Regions from separate parts of the Pelosinus sp. IPA-1 genome, predicted to be linked through region 3. Evidence: riboswitches for the same ligand, from Rfam matches in the RefSeq annotation. Region 3 holds a riboswitch; each other region holds the start of a gene.
The links. Region 3 has a riboswitch for cyclic di-GMP ahead of QSJ81_RS13660 (methyl-accepting chemotaxis protein). Riboswitches for the same ligand answer to the same signal wherever they lie in the genome.
Positions count from the first base shown of each region.

Region 1: it holds a riboswitch for cyclic di-GMP, as region 3 does, so the genes downstream of both, QSJ81_RS01490 (HD-GYP domain-containing protein) here and QSJ81_RS13660 (methyl-accepting chemotaxis protein) in region 3, are expected to answer to the same signal.
Region 2: it holds a riboswitch for cyclic di-GMP, as region 3 does, so the genes downstream of both, QSJ81_RS00665 (response regulator) here and QSJ81_RS13660 (methyl-accepting chemotaxis protein) in region 3, are expected to answer to the same signal.
Region 4: it holds a riboswitch for cyclic di-GMP, as region 3 does, so the genes downstream of both, QSJ81_RS22015 (methyl-accepting chemotaxis protein) here and QSJ81_RS13660 (methyl-accepting chemotaxis protein) in region 3, are expected to answer to the same signal.

Region 1 covers NZ_BSVC01000001.1:335,819-341,220, forward strand. The annotation lists gene QSJ81_RS01465 (phosphate acyltransferase) at 1-320, shown strand, start outside; gene QSJ81_RS01470 (4Fe-4S dicluster domain-containing protein) at 429-644, shown strand; gene vorB (3-methyl-2-oxobutanoate dehydrogenase subunit VorB) at 649-1,719, shown strand; gene QSJ81_RS01480 (thiamine pyrophosphate-dependent enzyme) at 1,722-2,474, shown strand; gene QSJ81_RS01485 (2-oxoacid:ferredoxin oxidoreductase subunit gamma family protein) at 2,471-3,001, shown strand; gene QSJ81_RS01490 (HD-GYP domain-containing protein) at 3,082-4,149, opposite strand; cyclic di-GMP riboswitch class I at 4,279-4,370, opposite strand; gene QSJ81_RS01495 (metal-dependent transcriptional regulator) at 4,601-5,023, shown strand; gene QSJ81_RS01500 (Nramp family divalent metal transporter) at 5,068-5,402, opposite strand, start outside.
Region 2 covers NZ_BSVC01000001.1:153,420-158,821, forward strand. The annotation lists gene gabT (4-aminobutyrate--2-oxoglutarate transaminase) at 1-783, shown strand, start outside; gene QSJ81_RS00655 (amino acid permease) at 882-2,291, shown strand; gene QSJ81_RS00660 (N-acetylmuramoyl-L-alanine amidase family protein) at 2,452-3,159, opposite strand; cyclic di-GMP riboswitch class I at 3,370-3,457, shown strand; gene QSJ81_RS00665 (response regulator) at 3,603-3,956, shown strand; gene QSJ81_RS00670 (chemotaxis protein CheW) at 4,032-5,402, shown strand, end outside.
Region 3 covers NZ_BSVC01000005.1:189,034-194,435, forward strand. The annotation lists gene QSJ81_RS13660 (methyl-accepting chemotaxis protein) at 1-1,621, opposite strand, end outside; cyclic di-GMP riboswitch class I at 1,763-1,848, opposite strand; gene QSJ81_RS13665 (Na+/H+ antiporter NhaC family protein) at 2,019-3,359, shown strand; gene QSJ81_RS13670 (RpiB/LacA/LacB family sugar-phosphate isomerase) at 3,522-4,160, opposite strand; gene QSJ81_RS13675 (gluconate 5-dehydrogenase) at 4,193-4,978, opposite strand; gene QSJ81_RS13680 (helix-turn-helix transcriptional regulator) at 5,146-5,402, shown strand, end outside.
Region 4 covers NZ_BSVC01000010.1:134,734-140,135, forward strand. The annotation lists gene QSJ81_RS22015 (methyl-accepting chemotaxis protein) at 1-1,474, opposite strand, end outside; cyclic di-GMP riboswitch class I at 1,547-1,632, opposite strand; gene QSJ81_RS22020 (YibE/F family protein) at 1,713-2,840, opposite strand; gene QSJ81_RS22025 (cob(I)yrinic acid a,c-diamide adenosyltransferase) at 3,018-3,539, opposite strand; gene QSJ81_RS22030 (methyl-accepting chemotaxis protein) at 3,813-5,402, opposite strand, start outside.

The DNA.
Region 1 (5,402 bases), on a different contig from region 3:
GTCAAATGAGTGCAGCTGGTAACTTCCCTTTAGGGATTATCGAAGGCCCGATTGCCCTTGATGTAGCAGTAAGTCAAGATGCGGCAAAACATAAAGGCATTACCAGCAAAGTATCAGGAAATGTAGATTTAATTCTAGTACCAAACATCGAAACGGGTAATGCTCTGGGGAAATCGCTGATTTATTTTGCCAACAGCAAAATGGCAGGAATTGTGTTAGGGGCAACCCATCCGATTGTTATGACTTCGCGGTCTGAAACACCGGAAGGAAAAATGAATTCTATTGCCCTAGCTTGTTTAGTAAATAGTAATATTTCATAAATACAAGAATAGATGTGTAATAAAGATGACAAGTGTATATCTTAGCCAAATAGTACATAGCTACATTTCGTTAATGCAGCTGTATGAAATTTGAAAGGAGTTGATTTGATGTCAAAAGTTGTTGTATTACGGGAGTACTGTAAGAGTTGCGGCTTATGCGTAGATATCTGCCCCAAAAAGGTACTAGCCATTGGTGATACGACCAATCAAAAAGGATATTATGCAGTTGTGGTAAAAGATGAATCAAAATGTATAGGGTGCGCTATGTGCGGAGCGATGTGTCCTGATGTAGCGTTGGAAGTTTCTCGAAAGAAAAGGAGCTGACCATATGAAAAAGATATTAATAAAAGGCAATGAAGCCATTGCAGAGGCTGCCATTCAAGCTGGCTGTAAATTGTTTTTTGGTTATCCGATAACACCTTCTACGGAAGTGGTTGAATATTTGTCTAAGCATTTACCCAAGGCCGGAGGTACTGTGCTTCAAGGGGAAGATGAAGTTGCTTCGATTAATATGTGTTATGGTGCGGCATCAACAGGTACTCGTGTAATGACGGCTACTTCAAGCCCTGGCTTTAGCTTAAAGCAAGAAGGGATGTCTTACTTGGCGGCGGCTGAGCTGCCAGTGGTCGTTGTGAATGTCAATCGAGCTGGCCCTGGATTAGGTGGACTGGGCCCTGCACAATCGGATTATTTTCAGTGCACCAAGGGCGGCGGCCATGGGGATTATCGATTGATTGTTTTGGCACCCTCGAAAAGTCAAGAATTATACGATTTTACCATGGAAGCTTTTGACCTAGCGGATAAATACCGGAATCCTGTACTGATTATGGCAGATGGATTTTTGGGTCAAATGATGGAACCTGTAGAAATAAAAGAACGGCCACAGGTAGAACTTCCCCCTAAAGACTGGGTTGTAGATGGCTGCCGAGGGCGAGAAAAGCGTAAGATCGTTAGTTATTCCTTAACGAATGAAATTGGGGAAGCAAATTGCCTAAGATGGCAGGCTAAATATGAAAAGATTAAAGAGACAGAGCAACGCTGGGAAGAATTTTATACTGAAGATGCAGAATATCTCATTGTAGGATACGGGACGTGCGGTCGCATTGGTAAAAGTGTAGTACTAAATGCTCGTAAAGCAGGAATTAAGCTAGGGCTTATCCGTCCAATCACTTTATGGCCCTTCCCTGAAAAGGGATTTGCACCTTATAAAGATAAGATTAAGGGAATCGTCACAGTAGAGCTTAATGCAGGACAAATGATTGAAGACGTAAAGTTGGCAATCGAATGCCGTGTGCCTGTTTATTTGTGCAATCGGCAAGGTGGAATGATGCCTTCTGAAAATGAAATACTAGAGTTTATTGGGAAAGTCTTTGATTTGTCATTGGTAAGGGAGGCATAAGAATGGAAGTTGTATTTAAAAGAACAACAGGCTTAACCGGAATCCCCTTTCATTACTGCCCAGGGTGTACCCATGGAATTATTCATCGTATCATTGGGGAAGTAATGGAGGAACTAGGTATTATTGAAGACACAATTGGTGTAGCCCCTGTAGGGTGTGCTGGATTTTCCTTAGACTTCTTTAGTTGTGACTTTGTGGGAGCAGCCCATGGACGGGCTCAAGCTGTGGCTACTGGGATAAAACGCTCTCTACCGGATAAAATGGTATTTACTTACCAAGGGGATGGAGATATTGCTGCTATTGGTACTGCTCATGCTATACATGTGGCAGCCCGGGGTGAAAAGATTACATCTATTATGGTAAATAACGCAGTATTTGGCATGACAGGTGGACAAATGGCTCCAACTACACTTCCGGGTCAAGTTACGACTACCAGCCCTTATGGGCGAGATTGCGCTTTATCTGGGTCACCAATCGATTTGCCTAAAACCGTAGCTACCTTAGAAGGGGCAGTCTATGTGGCAGCTGTATCTGTTGATTCTCCTAAAAACATTTTTGCTGCGAAAAAAGCCATAAAAAGGGCTTTTCAAGTGCAACAATTAGGACTAGGATTTTCCTTAGTTAGTATTTTATCAACCTGCCCAACAAACTGGGGCTTATCTCCTGTGGACAGTTTAAAATGGTTACAGGAAAAAATGTTACCTCTTTATCAAATGGGAGAACTTAAGGTTCCTGAGGAGGTAAAAGGGCTATGATTGATACAATTATATTATCAGGCTTCGGTGGTCAAGGTGTCATGTTTATTGGCAAAGTATTAGCATACGCAGCCATGGAAAAAGAGTTACAAGTTTGTTGGATTCCTTCCTACGGCCCTGAAATGCGGGGCGGGACTGCCAACTGTTCTGTGATAATTTCCGACGAAGAAATTCACTCACCAGTAATTGAAAAAGCAGATGTGGCGATCGTGCTCAATCAGCCTTCCTATGATAAATTTTTATCACGGATTAAACCGGGTGGTGCGATTGTTGTTAATTCTTCGATTATAGAATCTACTGCTATTCGGAATGATATTACACTTATTTCCTTGCCAGCAACAGAGATTGCCAACGAATTGGGAAAACCAGCCCTAGCTAATATGGTATGCCTGGGGGCACTTATTCCAAACTTGAAGTTACTCAATGTTAATGCCATAGAGAAAGCAATGCATGAAGTGGTAGGTAAGAAAAAGCCAGAACTCTTTGCCGTTAATATGGAGGCAATAAAAAAAGGGCTAGATCGGTAATAGCAAAAGGGCCTACTCTTTGGTTATCAAAGAGTAGGCCCTTTTACAGATCAGAAACGATATAGCATTTTTCTTATTCTTTAGGATTTTGAAATCTTGGAAATCAAAATTTGAGGGTTATCTGCTAATCGAATATCCCTAGTAGGCATATAGGGTGAGCCATCTGGATAAGAGATAAGGCGGATGACAGGTCGTTGTGGGGAAGAATTAGGGATGGAAACAACAACAGCCAAATCTCCCGTATTCAGTAAGACCTCCATGCCGGGCATATAGGTAGCTATCTTTGATAAGAAAATTCGCCCGTAAGTTTCGTCAAAACTAGTTCCGAGGCCAGAAGCAATAATGTTATATGCTTCGTCTGGTTCCATAGCCTTGCGATAAGGGCGGTGTCCAGTGATGGCTTCATAAACATCTGTTATTGTTAGTAAACGCGCATAATTGAGAATTTCTTCCCCTTGTAGTCCACGGGGATAACCTGTACCATCAACCTTTTCATGATGTTGCCAAGCCATATGAGCAACAAGACTTGAAATTTCCCATCGCTTGTTTACTAATAAATGAAATCCAGACTCTGGATGTTGCTTAATAATTCCAAATTCCTGTTCAGTCAAACGGTCAGGTTTATTGATAATTTCTTTATCTACTTCTATTTTTCCCAGATCATGAAGCAATGCACCGCAGGTAATTTCTTTGATTTGTACAATGGAAAAATCGCAAAAGCGGGCCAGTAATGCTGTGTATATGGCGCAATTTAGAGAGTGTGCTAAGGTATAATCATCATGGGTTGCAATACCCGTTAATTGAATGGCTACGGATGGTTGGAGGATTAATTCTTCTACAATATCAGAAGCAAGGCTGCAGATTGGATCCATGGCAAAATTTTCGCCCCGATTGACTTTCTCCATAGTAATACTTAATATAGCTAAAGCACGTTGTTGTGTTTCAAGGGAAAGATATTCTGGAATTTTTATATCGGCATATCGATTGTCTCTAATAAACAGGGCATTTACATCCAAATCTCGCAGTTTGTCGAGATATTCTTCAGTTAAAGTCACTCCCGAAGCCAACAATACCTGTCCCTTTTTATTTAAAAGATGTCGCGCTAATGTCATACCTGGGATAACATCGTTTAAACTGATTTGTCTCAAGATAAAAGCTCCTTTGTTGTATAAAAATCAGCATAAATTATGCTCGTGTTTCTAATCGATAAGGCTATTAGCAAAGTAAGCGTATAAAAAAAGCTTAACTGCATAATGAGCCAGTTAAGCTTATCATAATCATGCAGCGTGGCGATCATAGATCTTTAAAAAAATCCGTAGACCCTATAGCTTTGCGTCCATACTTTTCAGTATGTTTGCTAATAAAAGTTTTAATAATAGAAAACTAGGTAACTATCATTCGTGAATGGTGTCAGTTTTAAAATAATAGCATATAATTATAGCAGATTATGTCATATACTGAAGAGTATATCAGAAATTGTTAGCAGATGGAATATCTAGTCTTATTTTTCGATTTTTTTTTAGCGGTGGAATATTTTTTAGTGAAAAATCATAGTAGTAGAATAAGAGTGGGCGCTAATATCGTGGGAGGCGGCTGGAAATGCTATCACCTAGTTTAGAAGATTATTTAGAAGAATTGTATCGGTTGTCTCTAACGAATGAAATTGTTCGTGTCACTGATATAAGCCAAAAATTAGGGGTATCTTTGCCTTCTGTTAGTAAAGCCTTAGGGAAGTTAAAAGCAGACCAATATATTCATTATCAGCCATATGGTGTAATCAGCTTGACAGATTCAGGTAAAAAAATGGGAAGTTTTTTGGTTGAACGGAATAGACTATTACAAGAGTTTTTGACCTTGATTTGTGCTGATTGTGATAGCGATGCTGAGGCAGAAGCGATGGAGCATTATCTATCCCAAGGTACGATTCATTCTATCCAATTAGTAGTGAAATTTATGAAAAATCACCCAGAATGTTATCAGCTATTTTTAGAATATGTGGCTAAAAACCAAGCTGTAGAATAAAGCTTAACCAAAGCGTACCATTGGTCTTAAGTACATGAAATATATTATGCTTGCCCTGAAAAGATTAGGTACAGTAAGACTGCATTCAAGGTAAGTATCATGCAAATGATAATCCAACCCAATACATTAGTTATAGTACTATTCTTAAAACGTCCCATGATTTCCTTTTTGTTACTAATTAGCAAAAGGGGAATAATAGCACCCGGTAAAGCAAAACTTAATACGACTTGACTTGTTACAAGGGCACTCATCGGATTGATACCTGCTAAGATAATAGCCATACCAGGTAACATGGTAATGAGGCGCCTGATGCTAATAGGGATATCAAAGCCCACGAAGCCATTTAAGATAACTTCTCCAGCCATAGTGCCAACAGTAG
Region 2 (5,402 bases), on a different contig from region 3:
CGCTGCCATTATCGTTCTACCTATCCAGGTTGTGGAATGCATTGTCTAGAAAATTTTGAACGGTTTTTTACAGCAGAAATTGATGCTGAGCATATTGCAGCTATGATTATTGAACCAGTGCAGGGAGAAGGTGGTTTTCTCGTACCGCCACCAGAATTTTTGCCAGGTCTTAAGGCTATCTGTGAGAGTAAGGGAATCTTATTAATTGCTGATGAGGTACAAAGTGGTTTTGGTCGTACAGGGAAAATGTTCGCCATTGAAAATTGGGGTGTGGAACCGGACTTAATGACTACGGCGAAGTCAATCGCTGCTGGTGTTCCTCTCAGTGCTGTAACAGGCAAGGCTCAGTATATGGATGCACCTGACGCTGGTAATATTGGCGGGACCTATGGTGGCAATCCTTTAGCCTGTGTGGCGGGTTTAGAGACGATAAAATTAATTGAGGAAAACAATCTCTGTAGCCGGGCATCAGAAATTGGCCACAAAACCATGAAGAGACTGGAAGCCTTACAGGAGCGATGTTGTGCTATCGGTGATGTGAGGGGGATTGGTGCGATGATTGGTATTGAACTAGTCAAAGACCGAAAAACGAAAGAACCAGCGAAAGAATTGACTGGCAAGGTAGTGAAATATTGTCTGGAACAAGGTGTAATGCTAATTAGTGCTGGTATTTTTAGTAATGTAATTCGGTTATTGATTCCTTTGGTGGTTACTGATGAACAATTAGATCGTGGACTTACGGTTTTAGAACAAAGTATCCTAAAAGCTGCTGCCGAAGAGTAATGTAGTTTAAATAAAATAGCTGCAAGCAAAGACGCTTGTCAACAATTATGAGGTTGTTGATGAGCGTCTTTTTATATAAAAAAAGGAGGCGAACAGATATGAAAGAACAATCCTTATATTTAGAAAAAGAGAACTTGAAGAAAGATCTAAAAGACAGACATATCCAGTTGATTGCTATTGGTGGTGTTATTGGCGTTGCTCTATTTATGGGGTCTGCTCAGGCTAGTAAGATGGCAGGACCAGCTCTCACGTTAGCCTATGCCCTCGGCGGTATCGTTATGTATTTTGTACTGCGTGCATTAGGTGAAGTCGCTGTAGAACATCCTGTTGCTTCATCCTTTGCTGGCTATGCCAGAGCCTTTTGCGGGCCGCTAGTTTCCTTTGTTACTGGATGGACTTATTGGTACCAATGGGTTGTCTTGGCTATGTGTGAGATTTCAGCAGTCGGCATGTATATGAAATACTGGTCACCAGATATAGAACAGTGGATTCCTGCGCTGATTTGCCTTGGTGTAATTCTCGCCATTAATTTAGTTGCAGTGAAATATTACGGCGAGTTTGAATTTTGGTTTGCGCTAATTAAAGTTGTGACTATCATAGCCATGCTGCTAGTTGGCTTTGCAATGATTCTCTTTGGTCTTGGTAACGACGGGGTGGCAATTGGTTTTTCTAATCTATGGACTCACGGAGGTTTTATGCCTTTTGGTTGGAGTGGTGTAGCCATGGCGTTGGTTATGGTAGTGTTTGCGTATTCAGGAGTTGAACTAATCGGAATTACCGCTGGTGAAGCCATTAATCCTGAGTCCTCTCTTAAATCAGCGATTGATAAGGTGTTTTGGCGAGTATTGGTTTTCTATGTTGGCTCTATGGTAGCCATTCTGTCTATTTTTCCTTATGATACGTTGCCGAAAGGCATTAGTCCCTTTGTGATGATCTTTGAAAAAGCGGGCATTCCTTATGCAGCTTCCATTATAAATGTTGTAATTTTGTCCTCGGCAGCTTCTTGCTTAAATAGTGGTATGTATGTTTGTGGACGAATGCTTTATGGATTAGCACTTAGAAATGAGGCTCCCGCATTTTTAGGGAAATTATCAGGCAGTCAAGTTCCCGCTAATGGCATTCTATTTTCTAGTGCTGTTTGCTTGATAGGTGTTTATCTAAATTATGCATCTCCAGATAGCGTATTTTATTATATGTCGGCGATCACAACAACGGGTTGTATGTGGACTTGGTCATTGATCATGTATATTCAGTTTAAATGGCGAAAAAGCCTTAGTAGTGAGCAAATTACTCAGTTAAAATATCCTATGCCTTGTTATCCATATGCTAATTATGCAGTAGGGATATTTATGCTGGCTGTAACCTTAGGTATGGGATATGACCATGATAATCTGGTAGGATTATATGTTGCACCTGTTTGGTATGGTGGTCTTTATATTGTATATAAACTATTAAAAATTGGTGAAGCCCAACAGAAAGCTGATTTGAGCATTCGTACAGAATGGTAAGTTCGGTTATCTTTGAGGATTAGGTAAAGGATTGAGCCAGGCAGGTGACTGCTTGGCTTTCCTGTTTGTCAATTCATAGAAGTAAAAAAATGGAGCACAAGTGTGCTCCATTACGAGGATACTTAAAAATTTCTAGAAATAGAATGGTTAGAGGGCGCACTTATTGCGCGAAATATTTTTTAATTCCATTATAAATTCCAAGTGCTGCTTTTTTGTCAAAAGTAGGATTAGAGAGTAGTTTTTCTTCTTGCGGATTGGAGATAAAAGCGACTTCTGTTAATATGGCTGGCATCGTTGTGTTTTTGAGAACATAAAAATCATTAGGTTGATAGCCTCTATCAGATAATTTTAGTTGGCTAACCATACTATCTTGTACTAAACTGGCAAAAGTATCGCTATTGCCGTAAAAATAAGTTGCTGTACCACTGACAGGTTCGTCAGAAGCGTCAGCATGAATGCTAACAAACAAGTCTGCACTAGCCTGGTTTGCAATTGCAACGCGAGCCTGTAGTTCGTCAATATCTGATGTTCCTTCATTGGCAACATCCTTGTCAGAGGTACGGGTCAAGATGACCTTCGCTCCTCCATCCGATAGTAACTTACCTAGATCACGAGCAATGGCCAATGTAACATTTTTTTCGGCAACATGATTAGGGCCTATAGCGCCAGTATCACTGCCACCATGACCAGGATCAACAACGATTACTTTGCCTTTCAGTGTAGAATTTTTCGTTTGGTTACTTTGAAGACCTATAAAGTTGATGATATTTTGACTCAGTGTATCAAAGGAAGCGGCACTCGCCGTAGCTGCCGGTAAGCTAGTTAGTAACATTAATAAGATTAGTAAAAGAGGCGTTTGTTTTTTCATGTAATGTTTCCTTGCTAATTTTATAGTTTTATGTGGCATTCAAATTATACTGTAATTACATTCTTCACAGCAAACGTAATATTTGCCATTCTCTATTATATTATAATGAGGCTTAAGTCCCAGAAAATTGCACCAAAGTCCTGAAATACGTTGACGAATATATGGAATAATAATATAATATAAGAAAATACTACATAGATAGACAAAAATTAACAATATTGGCAAACCTATCGAAAGATAGGGACGCAAAGCTATGGGTCTACAGTCGCTGGGCGACCAAGACTGCCAGGCCGCCATGTTAGCTTACACTACCATGTATTAGGTCAGGCTACCCCTGATCTTTTTTTGCGTTTTTTTTAGGGTGAGGCAAAGGATAGCTGTAATAACCAGGTAACGATACATGATTGCAAGTTGATATTACTTGCCGATGAAAGGATGAAAATATGAAAGTACTTATTGTCGATGATGCCGTCTTTATTAGGTTAACACTAAAAATGATGTTGGAAAAAAACGGTTACCAAGTTGTGGGCGAAGCTGCAAATGGTGCAGAAGCAATCCTAAAATACAATGAACTTAAACCTGATCTGGTTACAATGGATATAACAATGCCCCAAATGGATGGTATAACGGCTTTGAAGGCGATAAAAAAGATGGATTCTAGTGCGAAAGTCGTTATGATATCGGCTATGGGGCAAGAAGCGACTGTAAAAGATGCCATCGTGTCTGGTGCTAATGGATTTATCGTAAAACCGTTTGTTGAAGAACAGGTCATTCGAGGGCTAAGCAAGTTTAAATAAAAAGACTAGATTTTGAAAAAAGCTATGTAGTACCGTACTTCCAGTATCTGCAGTAATTTGTGAGGGTGATTGAAATTGGCCAATAATGATAGCAAAGCCCCAATGCTTGACCTCTTTGTATTTGAAACAAACCAGCTGTTAGAACAGCTTGAACGCCTTATTTTAGATAGTGAAAAGTCCGGGGGCTTAGAAGTCGTCATCAATGAAGTATTTAGAATTATGCATACCCTAAAGGGTTCGGCTGCTATGATGATGTTCAATGATATTTCTTCCGTAGCCCACTCTTTAGAGGATGTTTTCTTTTATATTCGCGAGACAAAGCCTCAAAGTGTAGATTATTCGGAACTGACAGATCTAGTTTTAAATGCCGTAGATTTCATTAAGGGTGAAGTAGCTAAGGTGGAAAACGGGGCAGATGCAACAGGTGATTCCTATGTTGTCTGCGAGAAAAGCAGGGAGTTTTTGTCCAGTTTAAAGGAAGGTCATCCCAAACTGACTGATACTACGAATTTTGATATTGATGATTCAACTATCCATTCTTTAACGGATGTATCTGATACATCAAAGGGTGAGGGGGAAATCAGATATGAAGCCAGGATCTTTTTTGACGAAGATTGCGGCATGGAAAATATAAGAGCCTTTACCCTAATTCATGAGCTTAGTGAACTTGCCGAGAACATTGTACATTCACCAATGGATATTTTAGAAAACGATGCTACATCGGAAGTTATCAAAAATGAAGGATTCCAGATAACATTTTCGACACAAAAATCTTTGGAAATAGTGCAAGAATTTTTCTGCAACACAATGTTTCTAAAAGAGTTCAACTTAAATGTAGTGGCGGATGACAGTGTCAAAAAAGCACAGCAGAAAAAAGTAATAGTCTTAGATGACCCAATTCCAGATGAGCCCGTGAATGCTGCTGGCAAGGAAATGGAGCAGCAAACGGAAGGGGCACAAAGTTTTATTAGTGTAAATGTGTCAAAGATGGATATCCTTATGGATTTAGTGGGAGAGCTTGTTATTGCTGAGGCAATGGTAACTCAAAATCCTGAACTGCAAGGACTGAGGCTCGATAAGTTCTATAAGTCGGCTCGCCAATTAAGAAAAATTACTAGCGAACTTCAAGATACGGTCATGTCCATACGTATGGTGCCATTATCAGCAACTTTTCATAAGATGAATCGCATTGTCAGAGATATGGTGCGAAAGCTTGATAAAGAAGCGCAGTTAGAGATTATCGGAGAGCAGACAGAAGTAGATAAAAATATCATAGAAAGTATATCAGATCCCTTAATGCACCTAATTCGTAATGCTGTGGACCATGGCATTGAACCTGCTCAAGAAAGAATAACCCAAGGGAAACCGAAAGTGGGCAAGATTCGTCTAGAGGCAAAAAGTGCCGGTGGTGATGTTTTGATTACGATACAAGATGATGGTGGAGGG
Region 3 (5,402 bases):
CGTCCTCGGATTGTTCAGCTAGTTTACGAACTTCTTCCGCTACCACAGCAAACCCTCTGCCCTGCTCGCCAGCACGTGCGGCTTCGATAGCGGCATTTAATGCAAGGAGATTTGTTTGGCCGGCAATTCCAGCAATCGTATCAACAATTTGACCGATCTCTTTGGAACGATCGCCAAGTTTTTCAACAACCTGGGCTGAATTTGTTACTGTTTTTTCGATATTTTCCATCTGTTTTGTAGTATCTTCGATTGCCTTACCACCATTTCGGGCAGCAAGTGCAGTCTTCTCGGCAGTGGCTGCTACATTTTCAGAATGAGCAGCTACCTGCTGTATACTAGCAGACATTTTTTCAACAACATCCGTAGCAGCATCGACTGCTTGCATTTGGGAAGCACTGCCTGAAGCCACTTCCGTTATCGTTTCAGCTACTTGATTGGCAGCTATAGAAGATTGTTCTGCACTTGCCGTAAGTTCCTCAGAAGATGCTGCAACCTGTTCTGCTGAGGTAGCAATTTGTTGAACCAAACCGCGTATTTTTTTCACCATAGTATCAAAATAAATTCCCATTGCATCTAACTCGTCTTTACCCGCGACACTCTGTGTTGTCGCCCCACCAATAACAGCCACTTGTGAAGTTAAGTCACCTTCCGCCATTTTTTCGATCGCTTGATTCAAGCGTATAATGGGTTTCGTTAAACGCCTTGAAATTAGAATACCAAAACCACAAGCAGCAATAAGAATCAAACCGATTGTAATAAGGGAGGACCTTAAAAATGGAGTTAACTTTACAAAAATCTCTTTCTCTGGAGCATTAATCCCTAAACTCCATTGAGTCCCAGGAACAGGAGCGTAAGCTACATACTTTGAAATGCCCCCGTCTACGTAATTACCAGTTCCAGTTTCACCGTTTACCATTTTATTTATTACAGCTTTAAGTTGATTATTTCCATTAGGATCCTTTAATATATTGGTCTTCATGACTTGTTCTTTATCAGGATGAATAATGATGAGTCCGTCACCTTGAATAACATAAGCATAACCACTTTGTGCAACCTTAATTTCATTAACACGCGAAATGAGAGCATCAATAGGGACTGTACCGCCTAGAGCACCTATAATCTGGTTATTCTTTTTGATCGGAGCAACAACAGATACTACCATTTTGCCATCCGCCTTAGAAATAATAGGATCGGTAGTTACCACTTTGCCAGTTGACATGACCTGTTTAAAATAGTCACGATCAGCGATATTCGTTCGATCACCCGATGTATGAATGGATTGCCCCTTTGCATCTACAAGCCAAAACCGTGAATAAATCGGATTACGCTTGATCTCTTCTTTTAAATAAGTAAGTGCACCTTGCGTATCTCCGTTCACAACACTTTGATTCGTTGCTAATATGGAAACCTCGATTTCACGAGTGCTTTTCCACGTTCCAATATCTTCAGCATAAGCACTTGCTCGGTGGATAAGATCCTCCTCAACATCGGAAACTAATATGCTTTTTGCATTGTAAAAATTACATACTCCTAGAATACTCAATGTAAGTAATAAGCCAATCACTAAAACAGCAGTAACCTTTACCTGAATACTTTTTCCCATCCATTTAAGCAAATTCATAAAAAAATTCTCCTCCGCCTCATTTTTCACTTCTTGCCCAAATTGCTAGCTACCTACCTTGAAACTCTACCTCTCTCCCAAATAAAAATAGCACCTGCCCAAAGCAAGTGCTAATTAACTCATCATAATTAATTATGATTCACTAGCAACCTGGCAATCATAGACAACTCGTCTTTAGACCCATAGCTTTGCGTCCCAATTTTTCAATTGGTTTGCCAATATTTCCTTTTTAATATTGTTCATTGTACACCCAATAGCCAAATTCGTCAAATAATGCCAAAATACAACGTTAAGAGTCATTTTTCAGCCTTGACTTGGGGGGCACATACACTATAAGATTTGAGATGTCTTAGTATCTTATCAATCTTATTAAATACTCATGGAAGAAGTGATGACTTTGGACACTATAATCGTCTTTATTCTTTTTTTTAGTTCTCTGCTTTTCAGCATTTATCATGATATTTCTATTATTTATTCTTTGCTTTTGGGGCTTCTAGGTTTTTCCTTACTTTCGTTACGTCGAGGTTATACCCTAACAAATTTATTTAACATGATGATGATTGGTTCAAAAAAGTCCCTTATCGTAATCAAAATTTTTGTACTGATCGGCGCAATAACAGCTGTTTGGCGAGCCAGTGGCACGATCTCCTTTATCGTGTATTATGCAATTGCCTTTGTCAGTGCAAAATACTTCATACTATCCGCCTTCTTACTCTGCTGTCTAGTATCCTTTCTACTTGGAACCTCATTTGGCACGGTTGGAACCATCGGTGTAGTGCTCATGGTATTAGCTAAAGGGGGTAATGTTGATATCAACATGACGGCAGGTGCCATTATCGCAGGAGCCTATTTTGGTGATCGCTGCTCTCCTATGTCTTCGAGCGCTAATCTTATAGCATCTTTAACAGATACTAAGCTGTATATAAATATAAACAATATGATGAAAACTTCGATTTTACCATTTATCCTTTCAATTATAGGTTATACCTACTTATCAAATGCGAATCCTCTGTCCTTCTATGACACGCAAATGACAGACGAGATATTGAAATCTTTTGATATAAGCATAATTACCTTATTTCCCGCTGCCATTATACTCCTTTTAGCCGCCTTTCGCATTGATGTAAAATTATCAATGGGCATCAGCATACTTTCTGGTATCTTGATTGGCCTTTTTGTTCAACATCTATCCTTTTCACAAATGGCAACTTACATTATGACAGGCTACACGATGGAACATGGCGGCTTCTTTGCCAATATCATTCAGGGTGGCGGCCTATATTCTATGCTGAAAGTTGCTCTTATTGTTTTAATTTCCTCTTCCTACTCCGGCATTTTTGAGGGAACTGGTTTATTACAGCCAATTGAACAATTTTTCGAAAGACTTAGCGAAAAAATCAGTGTCTACCCTACTACGATACTATCCAGCATCGCTACCGCTGCTTTTAGCTGCAATCAAACCTTGGCAGTCATGCTCACCCATCAATTTGCCTATAAGATCTATGAGAAAAAACAACGTAACAAGTACCAATTGGCCCTCGACATGGAAAACACGGTCATCCTGCTCTCCGCTGTCATCCCCTGGAATATTGCAGGGGCTGTTCCTGCTGCGGCACTCGCAACAGATTCAGCCTTCATCCCTTATGCTTTCTATCTTTTCCTTGTTCCCCTAGTTAATTTATCTTTTTCATACAAGGTGAATACTTCAACTACCAATTCCAATACTACTAGCAAATAAAGGCACCCCCATACTCTACGACCCGCCCTCCTCCTATTAATCAAATTAAAAGGATGTTCAAATCTTACATACAATCCCTAGTTCAAATTACACTTCGAGTGCTTCCAAACGAAAAATGCCCTAAAGTTCATTCGATCTGAACTTTAGGGCATTTTTGTGCAGTTAAGCTAATACACGTTTGATATAAGCGGCAATTTCGTCATTTTTGCAATTTGCGAAGAAATACTCTTGGAATTTCTCTCCACTTACTGCACCTTTTAATAACTCTTGATCAATATTTTTTAATATTGTCAGCATATCTTGATGAGTTACTTTTTTAACTTCATCTAAGATTTTCTTGTTGCGTTGTTCTGGGATTACTCTATCTTTTGGATATCCTTGTCCGCTTTCGCCTAGAAACAATTTTTCAAAAATATATTCAAGGTTTAATTCAGCACCCCAGCCAAATCCTTTGGCAAAGGGTAACGCAATTGCATTTCCATCATTGATTTGAGCAAACATATAGGCATCGGATGGATCGACCACATGTCCACATAACACTCCTGGAAAGGAATTGCAGGATAACATAGCACCTTCTCCTGTGCCACATCCTGTTATAACATAATCTACTGCCTTTGAGTTTAACAAGATCGCTGCCAGAATGCCATTCTGTACATAGGTCAATTGCGCTTTATCTTCTGCACCATACATTCCGTAGTTGAATACTTCATGTCCCATAGGTTCTACCACTTTTTTCAAAGCGGAACAAATCATTTCATTTTTAGCCGCTTGGCTATTTTCATTGATTAATGCAATTTTCATGTTTTTACGCCTCCTATAATCCAATTCTAATCTTATGGTTGTTTCCCAATATAAGCTAAGATACCGCCATCTACATAAAGGATATGTCCGTTAACGAAATCAGAAGCATCAGATGCTAAGAATACGGCAGGGCTCTGTAAATCTTCAGGTGTTCCCCAGCGAGCAGCCGGTGTTTTTGCAATAATAAAGCTATTGAATGGATGTCCCTCTTCTCTTAGAGGTGCTGTTTGTGGGGTTGCAATATAACCAGGTCCAAGGCCATTACATTGGATATTATACTGTCCATATTCTGATGCAATATTTCTTGTCAACATCTTCAATCCGCCTTTAGCAGCTGCATACGCAGATACTGTTTCACGTCCAAGTTCACTCATCATCGAACAGATGTTGATAATTTTCCCATGACCTTTTTTAATCATGGATGGTATTACTGCTTTTGCTACGATAAAGGGTCCATTTAAATCGATATCGATTACCTGACGAAATTCTGCTGCTGACATTTCATGCATCGGAATGCGTTTAATAATACCAGCGTTGTTTACAAGAATATCAATGATACCAACCTCTTGTTCCACTTTGGCTACCATGGCTTGTACTTCTTCTTCCTTCGTCACGTCAGATACATAGCCAAAAGCATTGATTCCAGCTTCTTTATAAGCTTTGATTCCTTTATCCACCAAATCTTGATTTATATCATTAAAAACAATCTTTGCACCTGCCTCAGCATAAGCACTCCCAATTGCAAAACCTATCCCATACGATCCGCCAGTTACTAATGCAACCTTTCCCTCTAGGGAAAACTTTTTCAAAATATCCATTCTATTTTACCTCCTTTTTATTTAAAACCCCTATTGCTAGATTCTTGCTTTTCTTACCTATGAAAGCAGTATATCATACTAATATTTCATAATCTTGTCATTCTTTCTTATAAATATTGCATATCTTGAACAAGCCCATTATAATTAGCATAGAAAGGATGTGTACTATGGAGAAATTCACATCTTGCAAGTTAGCAATCTTGGAATGCCTGAAAAACAAATATTATGCAATCGCCCATTTGCATAAAGAAGAGAAAATCATGGATATGCATATCCATGATTGTTACGAAATCTATTATTCCATTTCTGGTGGAAAACAGTTTCTGATCGATAATCGGTTTTATGATATTAATCCAGGAGATTTATTTATTATCAATCAATTTGAGAGCCATTATCTAACCCAAATCAATAACATGGTTCATGA
Region 4 (5,402 bases), on a different contig from region 3:
GATCTGCCAATTGATCAATAAAAGTAGAAATTTCTTTAAAAGCTTCCCCAGCAGTGTTTACGACTTCAGCTCCCACATTGACTTCGCGACTTCCTTCTTTCATAGCGTCTACAGCCTGCTCTGTATCCATACCAGCCTCTGCAATTAAATTTGCAATTTCCTTTGCTGATTCTTGAGACTGTTCTGCTAACTTTCGTACCTCTTCCGCAACTACAGCAAATCCTCTGCCATGCTCGCCTGCACGGGCAGCCTCAATAGCTGCATTCAAGGCGAGTAGATTGGTTTGTGCCGCAATCCCGGAAATCGTCTCAACAATTTGTCCCATTTCTTTCGATCTTTCTCCTAGTTTTTCAACAACGTTAGCTGATTTGGTCACCGTTTGTTCCACGATATCCATCTGATTCATTGCAGCTTTTACTGCCTTACCACCATCTTGGGCTGCCTTAGAAGTTCTATCGGATACCTCTCTCATTTTCGTTGCATTTAGGGCAACTTGTTCAATACCCGTGGATAACTGTTCCACTACGCTAGTAGTTGTAGTTACTGCACTAGCTTGGGATTCAGCCCCTTGGGCTACTTCACTAATGGTAGCTGCTACCTGATTGGTAGCTTGCGCTGATTGTTCCGCACTTGCTGTCAATTCTTCTGAAGACGCTGCCACCTGTTCAGCTGATTCAATCACCTGACGGACAACTCTTTTTAGATTATCAGCCATCTTATTTAAACCATGGCCTATTTCACCGATTTCATCCTGCTCAGCGATTTTTACGTTTTCTAGACCTAAATTCCCATTTGCGATTTCAGCTAAAAAAGTTCCTACAATTCCTAATCTGCTGACAATCATAGTAGATAGTTTCCATCCCAGTAAAATACTTAGTAAAGCAAAAAATCCTGTTAGTGAGAAAATGACTTTACCTGCAAAACTAGCATGTTCTTCCCCTTCTCGATTGGCTCTATCACTTTTTTCCGCCATATAGTTTGCCAATTCTTGGAGGGTTATATTTACCGCTTCTAGTTTACCTGCTGCCTGCTGGGTAAAATATGTATAGGCTTCTTGCTTTTTCCCTTGTTTTGCTAGATCTATTGCTTTTTGGCGCTCTGTCCGATACTGACCAATTGCTTCTTTTAGTTTAAGAAATTTCTCTTGCTCATATGGAGTTAGTTTTTGACTTTCATAGGCTGTTAAAGTTTTGTCCGTTTCTAACGCTAATGTTTTTATTTCAGTTGTTAACTTATCTTCTGTTCCCTTATCTACATTACCAAAAATAAGTTCCAGAATCATTCCGTGAACTGCCCTAAAATTATGACGAGTCTCATTTAATCTTTTAATAGACAAAAGATTTTCATTGTACATAATTTTCATTTCATTGCTCATAGCATTTGTATAATAATACCCTATCGAACCTACCGTGAGCATAGCCAGTGAAACTACTAAAATAATGGTAAGAATTTTCCCCTTAATTTTAAGTTGCAAAATAATCCTCCTAAAATAAAAAAATTAGCATCAGTTCACTATGTCCTGCTGCTAATTACAATTCCGAATTGAACCGGCAGCTTGGCAGTCATAGAATAGAATCCCTTAGACCCATAGCTTTGCGTCCTTATCTTTTGATAAGTTTGCCCAATATTATATTACCTAAATTTTCTTTATTCTACATTATATTACATATAATGTCAATATAACCAAATTCTTTTTGTACTATAAAAATCTATCATTTTTTGTCGATTCGGTTTAGAAGCAGGGCCGTAATGGCAGCTGTTAGTGGAATGGAGCAGATCAATCCAATGCTCCCTGTCAGAGCCCTCGTTATTTCTGTAGCAACAATATTTAAATTCATAACTCGTACTAAGGACACATTCTCTTGGGATGTAATCAGAAAAATCAAAGGTAAGGAACTCCCCGTATAAGCTAAAATTAAGGTATTTGCCATAGTTCCCATAACATCTCGTCCAACGTTTATACCAGATTTAAATATTTCTATAAAGCCATAATGAGGACAAGACTTTTTAATTTCAAATTGGGTAGAGGCAATCGATATCGTTACATCCATCACAGCACCTAGGGATCCTAAAATAATTCCTGCAAATAGAACTTCTTGAAAGTTCATAAAGGATAATGTAGTGACTTTGAGCATCATAGCTTCTTCACTATCTAAACCTGTTAAATGCATCATTGAAATCGAAATTGCTGCTAAAATCCCTGCAATAACAACACCGCTTACAGTACCAATGATTGCCCCCCAGGTCTTTGCATTCCAACCACTAATTGTAATCTGCGTTACGGTAGCAATCACTGCACAAACAAGCATGGTAGCTAAAATAAAGTTCCAATGATAACTCAAAATAAGGGGAATCATACCCTTAAGAATCAAAATTACAGAAAAACAAATAACAAACAAGGTCTTAACACCAATCTTTTTCCCTAACAACAATAATGATAAAATAAAGACACCGACTAATATATACATAGGGAAAAGGCGATTATAATCCGCAACATGGTATTGTTTTACACTTTGTGTCTCGTTTACAGCCAAAATAATTTTATCACCAGGACTAGGGTTTATGTCAAACAATGGCTGGTTGGTAGTATAATTGATACTCTGCACCTCTTTACCAGCTTCTGGCCCTGTTGTAAGTTGAATCGTTATTAAGTTTTTCCCACTAACCCCCATATTCTTATTAGACGGTATTTCAAGGGGTTGTACCGACAATACTACACCATTTATATAATCAATCGGTTGGGGATTGTTAGCTGCCGCAAAGGCGGGCGCTACATCCAAACGTAAGAAAACAATAACATTCATTAAAATATAGAGTAAAAAAATTCGTTGTAGTTTCATGATAAAACTCCTTGCTATAAAAAAATAAAATGTGCTGGACCTATCTGTACAGATAAATAAAACTTGATTTATAAGTTATTGTACTTCCAAATCTCGTAAATAAAGCATAGCTTGCCCCGAAAGACAAATTATGCCATTTTGTGAGGCTACAGTCTATTGTACTCCATAAAATCCTAGTTATGAATTAACCAATTCTTGCTGTTCTTCCAAAAAGCGGGCAAAGGTGTATAATACATCAGACAAGCGATTTACATATTTCATTAAAGATGAACTTACTGGTTCTATCTCTTCTAGTGACGTCATAAGCCTTTCAGCACGTCGGCAAACAGTACGGGCTACATGTAGAATCCCAGAAGCCTGGCTGCTGCCTGGCACTATAAATTTAGGAGCAGGATTCATAAGCTTGACGTATTCATCAATCCAAGTTTCAAAACGCAGAATTTCAGCCTCGCCGATTTTGGAAGGGTACATTTCCCCTTTAGGATCCGCTAGCTCAGCGGCGACGGCAAAAAGCTCTAACTGCACAATATGGATTTTTTCTACGATAGCTGAATTGATAATAAAATGCTTCCCAAAGCCTAATAATGAATTCAACTCGTCAATGGTTCCGTAACTATCTACGCGTATGCTATTCTTCCGCACGCGACTACCATCTAGCAGACTAGTCATTCCCTTATCACCTGTACGTGTATAAATCATATGTAAGCCTCCTATCTTTTTCTCATTACACCTATTGTTCTGTTTCTTAAACATTTCGACTTCTAGCTACATATTCCTGCAGATAGAGAAAGACTAAGATGTAAGTGGAGTGAAAAACGCCACCTACATCTTAGTCTTTGAATGTTATTGATTATAAGAAAAGACTTGGCTTGTGCCAAGTCCTCGAACGCAGGCAGAAGCCTTAGTCGTTCTTACTTGGAATCAAGAAAGTGTTATACTTTCTGATTCCGTAAAAAACGTAACAGTATTTCTTTATACTCTGAATTTACGGACAGCATCCTGCAATTCTTCTGCCATATGAGAAAGGCTGCGACTAGTTGCCGCAATTTCCTGCATAGATGCAGTTTGCTGCTCAGTTGCAGCGGAAACAGTTTGAGTCTGAAGAGCATTCCCTTTGGTGACTTCATCAATCCCACGAACTGCGCCAACAATATCTTGGCTCCCAATTGAAATTTGATTAGCGGCATTGGAAATTTCCTTAACTTGTGTAGTAACCTCACCTACAAGTTGGATAATCTGATTAAATGCATTCCCCGCCTCCAAAACTACTCTTGTACCATCCTTTACTTCTTCCGTACCAGTGTTCATTACCAAAACAGCTTGTTCCGTTTCCTGTTGAATTTCACTAATTAACGTTGCAATTTGTTTTGCTGCTTCTTCCGATTGCTCTGCAAGCTTACGTACTTCTTCAGCGACTACAGCAAAGCCCTTACCCTGCTCTCCTGCACGAGCAGCTTCAATTGCTGCGTTAAGAGCCAGTAGATTGGTTTGCCCAGCAATACCAGAGATGGTATCTACAATTTGCCCTATGTGCTTAGAGCGTTCTCCTAACTTGCCTACAACTTGCGCAGAATTTCCTACAGTAGCTTCGATATTCGCCATTTGTTCTTCAGCCGAGTTAATAAGTTTACCACCATTTTGAGCCGCAGAAGTTGTTCTTTGGGATGTGTCCGTGGCATGCTGCGCATTTTGAGCTACTACTTTCGCATCAGAAGCAGATTTTTCAGCCACAGTTAAGGTAGTATTAACTGCATTTGCTTGTTTTTCGGTTCCTGCTGCTACATCCATGATGGAATCAGCAACTAAGGTGGCAGCCTGCGCAGATTGTTCTGCACCAGCAGTTAGTTGTTCTGATGCCGCTGAAAGTTGCTCTACTTTCTCTTGCACTTGTGAAAAAAGTCGTTTTAAATTACCTTTCATTTCTGTCAGCGACTTGGCAAGAATACCAAATTCATCGGAACGCATGCTAAGTCCTTGATGAATTGATCCTGAAAAATCGCCCGCTGCCATAGTAGTCAGCTCTGCTGTGATATGCTTTATCGGATATGTAACCTGTTTTGTTAGGTAGACACTCAGTATTACACCCAAAATCAAAGCTATAACACTTAATGTAATTGCCATAGTCACATTATAAGATACATTATGGTTGGCTTCATCCACCTCTGCGAGAGCATGCTTAGCATTTTCTTCTACAGTAGTATGTAGTGTTTGTTGTATAGACTGAGCAAATGGTGTTAACTCACGAGTTATCGCACCACTTGTCAGAGCTTTTTCATTCGCTTTTTCGATATTGCCAGCTATTCTATCTTTATGTTGTTCCCGCAACACTGGAATAAGTCGAGTCACTACACCAGTCTTATATTTAGTCGTATCATCAATTAGTTTTTCTATATCTTTTAACTTGTCAGGTGGCGTCAAAGCAAGAAGTTGTTTTTCTAATTCCTCAACAGCAGTCAACTTTTCCTCAAAGTTTTTACTATATTTTTCATCTCCATCTGCTATGTAACGTCTGATTTCTAATACTGCACTCGTATATTCATTTTCAGCTTTGGCTGCAGTAAT